Regions from separate parts of the Janthinobacterium sp. 35 genome, predicted to be linked through region 1. Evidence: predicted binding sites of a transcription regulator. Region 1 holds the regulator's gene; the other holds the start of a gene.
What was found. The regulator FNR, encoded in region 1, switches genes on or off when oxygen is low (the NO sensors DNR and NnrR bind a similar motif). The targets are predictions, from matches to a motif close to TTGATNNNNATCAA.
Positions count from the first base shown of each region.

Region 2: the regulator FNR is predicted to act here: its motif matches at 847-860, upstream of CLU93_RS01155 (bacteriohemerythrin).

Region 1 is NZ_PEFN01000001.1:2,626,455-2,628,856, forward strand. It holds gene CLU93_RS11785 (response regulator) at 1-555, opposite strand, end outside; gene fnr (fumarate/nitrate reduction transcriptional regulator Fnr) at 795-1,553, shown strand; gene CLU93_RS11795 (FixH family protein) at 1,557-2,081, opposite strand; gene ccoG (cytochrome c oxidase accessory protein CcoG) at 2,228-2,402, opposite strand, start outside.
Region 2 is NZ_PEFN01000001.1:257,194-259,595, forward strand. It holds gene CLU93_RS01150 (PepSY domain-containing protein) at 1-93, shown strand, start outside; gene CLU93_RS27765 (hypothetical protein) at 231-416, shown strand; gene CLU93_RS28120 (hypothetical protein) at 567-722, shown strand; gene CLU93_RS01155 (bacteriohemerythrin) at 936-1,334, shown strand; gene CLU93_RS01160 (hypothetical protein) at 1,338-2,165, opposite strand.

The sequences.
Region 1 (2,402 bases):
CAGCAGGTTGTCCTTGTACAGGCGCAGCACGCCGATCACCACGCCAGCCACCTGGCCATCGGCGGTGAGCACGGGCGCCACCATCTGCACGATGGGCATGCCGCTCGACTTGCCCAGCATCGGCTCGGTGATCATGGGCTGGCGCGTGCGCAGCACGGTCTGGAAATATTCGCGCTCGGCGACGTTGATGCCGGCGCGCCCCGCTACTTCCGGCATGTCGGCTACGACGGCGCCTTGCGCATCGAGCACCAGCACGTCGTCGAACAGTACCAGCATCGAGCGGCGCGAATAGTATTCGCGCAATTGGGCGGGCTGGGCGATCAATGCCGGCGGCTGTTGCCGGGCCGTCAAAGTGACGATCTGCAGCAGCATGCCCAGCTTGTCGTCGAGTTCGGCAGCGGTGCGGGTGATCAGGGCAGACTGCTGGCTCAGCAGTACTCGGGTGAAGTCGGCGCGCATGCGCTGCACCTGTATCATGGTGACCAGCGCGATCATGGCGATCGAGGTCAGGCTGGTGGCCAGCGCGACTTTTGCTTTGATGCCGAGAGGCTTCATGATTTCCTTTTCAGTACCGGGCGGTACAGGCGGCAGCTAATGCTGTCGGGAATTTTCCTATCAATACATCAACTTGGCAAGCGGCGCCGCGCAAATTGCCTTTCCCACCTGGGCTTTTAACGATGTTGCCATATAATCAAAGTCAGAACGTCGTTTATTCAGCGGAAATGCGGTGAAATTGGCACACGGCAACCCTGTATGCAGTAAACTCGTTATTGCATTTTCTAAAAGGTACCGACATGACTGAAGCGCTACTCACTCCCACCATGCCCACAGTGACCGTGGAAGCGTTGCGTGCGCGATGCTCGACCTGCAGCATGCATCAATTGTGCCTGCCGATGGGCCTCGATGTGGGCGACATGGACAGGCTGGACCAGATCATCGGCCGCCGCCGCAAGATCGTGCGCGGTGCCTCGCTGTTCCGCATCGGCGACTCGTTCCAGAATCTGTACGCGATCCGCCTGGGGCACTTCAAGACGTACCAGATCAATCCGGGCGGTGAAGAGCAGGTGACGGGTTTTCAGATGGCTGGCGAACTGCTGGGTATGGACGCCATCAGCGCCGACCGCCATCACTGTAATGCGGTGGCGCTGGAAGACAGCGAAGTGTGTGAAATTCCGTTTTCCAGCCTGGAACAATTACTGGGCAATATGCCGACCCTGCTGCGTCATTTCCATCGCATGATGAGCCAGGAAATCACACGCGAGCAAAGCGTCATGCTGTTGCTGGGCAATATGCAGGCGACCCAGCGTTTTGCCGCCTTTATCGTCAACCTGGCCTCGCGCTATGAAGCGCGCGGCTATTCGGCCAGCAAATTTCAGCTGCGCATGTCGCGCGAGGAAATCGGCAATTACCTGGGGCTGACCATCGAGAGCGTCAGCCGTTTATTGTCGAAATTCAAGAAGGAAGGCTGGCTGCGCGTCTCCAACCGCGAGATCGAGATCTTGCAGCCCGCCAAGTTGAAAGCCATTACGGCCGGCACGGACGTCTGCAAATAAGGCTTACAGTTCCTCATCTGCATGCAGCGCGATGCTGCGCTGCAGCGGCCAGGTCCAGATGCCGGACAGGCGCCACTCGCGTTTGTCGTTTTCCACCAGTACTTGCCAGCGGCTGCGTTCGAGCATCGGCAGCGCCACGGAAAAATTGCCGGCCGCATCGGGCTGCACCAGCAGCTTGATATCCTTTTCCGGCAAGGTCGCATGCGCCAGATGCAGCTGCAGCGGACCCTGGTAAGCCTTGCCGAAGCTGTGCACGGAACCACTCAGGCGCGCTTGTGCCACGTCATACGACAGGCTGGTATCCATCGCCAGGTTGCTGGCGATCGTGTCGCGCTTCAAATCCTGGTTGATCGCCTTGCCCTGCTTGTAATAGTCGCCCACCACCAGCGCATCAGGCTGCGTAAACGCGATATAGCCCATGAAGCTGCCGACGACCACCGACAGGCCGGGGCCGATCATCAGCAGCCAAGGCCAGCGATGCTTGTACCACGGGGCAACGGGAGGTTGCAGTTTCAGACTGTCGGACATTTTGTTCTCCTTGGGGTCGGACCCTGTGGGTCTGACCCCAGCTTTTGCTTCTGGGTTGAAAATACAGTAAACCTACCGCATGTTGGATGCTACCCCTACGGCGACATACCGGGGTCGGACCCGGAGGGTCCGACCCCGAATCAACATCACCGCGGTACGATGAATACCGCGCTTTCACGCACATGCAGCGATGGGTCGTCCAGCGAATGCAATTCGATCGCAATCTTGTTCGAACCCTTTTCGCCCACGCCGTGCGGCACGCGCAGGCGGATCGGCCAACCCAGCGTTTCCGTCGGCTGCAAGGTCACCTCTTCGCGCGTC
Region 2 (2,402 bases), 2.4 Mb from region 1:
GCAGGAATCGATGCTGTGCTGCAAGAAGTGCTGGGCCAGGAAGGACTCGACGCCCTGCTGGCAGCGGGACGCTACCGCCGCGACGTGTATTGATCTGCCTCAGCACATTGCCAGCACCGCCCGGCTATGTGGGCGGGCGCACAGTCAGCGCCAGCCATCGGACTAGAGTGGGGATATGGCGGCATGGGGACAAACCCGCGCCGCGCCACTCACTATCTGCGAGGCACCCCATGAAAAACCCCTGGATGAGCATGTACCTGAGCGCCGCCAACCGTATCGCCAACACGGCGCGCGGCCACGCCACGGTCGCCGTCAAGCGTGAAGCAGCGAAAAATACGCGGCATTTGACGCAAGTGTGGTTCGATTCCTTCCTGCCGCCAACTGGCAAGCCACGGCGCAGTCGCAAGGCCAAATAAGCCCTTGGCAACAGGCGAACTGGTGCGGTGCATCACAGCAATTAGTTGAAGTTTCAATCAGATGAACTAAACTGCAAGCATGGTAGTACATAGGAAGTGACCTGCAGGCGCCGCATCCCCGCGCCGCCACCGGGCCACCGGGAGACGACCATGTTGACGCTCAAAGTGCTGGCCTGCCTTGCCCTGTCGGCCTTGCTGCTCGTGCCCCTCGTACTGCGCGACGCGATGCAGACGTCGGCCGTGCAGCAGATGCAGGTACCGAATGTCGATGCGCATGCCCTGTGGGCCCACTGGCCCAAGCACTAAAATACGCGCGGCTGAGAAAACGCCGCTCGGCAACACGTCGCATCGTTCAAATCTGCTTTGTTGCGGGTGGGATTTGTTCCCCCTTTCCAGTCCAAATGTATCAGTACCCCTCTTCACCATACTTTTGATCCAGATCATGGATTTCCCCCTACGCTGCGGCCACACTGGAACAGTCCGCTTCACATCGCGACGGACTTAACCGGGAGCATCGGCATGGGTATATCGGCTTGGAAGGATGAGATGGCGCTGGGCGTTCCCGCCATCGACGAGGCGCATGAGGCGCTGTTTCAGGAGCTGGCGCGGCTGGGCCAGTTGAGCGACCAGCATTTCAGCGTGGCGTTTCGCGAGCTGATTGCGGCCGTCGAGCGCGATTTCCGCGAGGAAGAGGATTTGATGGAACAAATCGCCTTCCCCTCGCTGGCGAATCACCGGGAACAGCATGCGCGCGTGCTCAGCGGTTTGCACCATGCGTGGGCTGCCGTCGATGAAGGCGACCTGGAACAGGGACGCCATGCGCTGTCGCTGCTGCCGCAATGGCTGATCTTCCACCAGGCCACCATGGACCTGGCCCTCGCGGCGGCCCTGGAGCTGGTGCAGCGCCAGCCCAATTAACCGCTACAGCAGCAGCACCGTGGCTTGCTCGGGCAGGACGACGCGGTAGTGTCCGGGGTATTTGTCTTCGCCGTCGAAAATCTTGCAAAACACGGGCTGATTGATGTCGTTGACGGCCGGCTCATTCATGGGCAAGGTGGCGATCAGTTGCTCGCCATCCATCAATTGCAAGGCGCTGCCCCGCTCGATCGCGCAAAAGGCCAGCGATTGCACATCGCTGGCGAACGGCCGCTTGTACCATGGCGTGATGGCCCGCACGGCTCGCCGTGCATCGTGCAGGACTTGCCCCACGCGCGTGACGTTCCACGCATCGCGCGCCACGGACGGCTGGAGCACGATATTGGCCGTCAACTCGCCCCTTCCCTTGTTCACCAGGAAAGTGCCATCTTGCGCGGCGATGTCGTCGTTGAGCGGCACGACAAACACGCCGCCGGCGGACACCTTGATCGGCACGGCAGCGCCATTGCCTTGCAGGGCCACGCGCACATCGTCGATGGTGGCACTGAGCTTGGCGGGAATCAGGCGCAGGGCCATGACCACGCTGCCGCTCGACACTTGCCACACCTTCCTGGCCGTCAGATAACTCTCGCGGTAAGCCATGAAACGGATGCGCGGCGCCTTGGCGTCGCTGTTGGCCGTGATCGTCACCGTTTGCGATGGCAAGGCGTCCTCTGCGGGCGCCGGCGCAGCAGATGTGGCGGATGCGGCAGCCATGGCGGGCGGCACGCTGGCGCTGTGCAGTGGCGCGGGAACAGCCGGCGGCGCGTGTTCCTGGGCTTGCCCCAGCGACACGACACACAACCATCCGGCACAAGCGATCCATGTACGCATGCATTTCTTTCAATGAGGAAAATATTTTATCAGCGCCTGCATTATCGCAGAAGGCCGGACGATGCGCCCCCATTGGCCTGCCGCACTCTGTTGGTGCGCACGCTTGATTATTTGGCAAATACCACCTATATTGATAATGATTCTTATTCACGAAAGTGAGGGGAATCGCGCGCCCTTCTTTTCCACTGCCCGACCGCGCCGGGCCTTGCGGTGGAACTGCTATCCAAGCCAGACCGC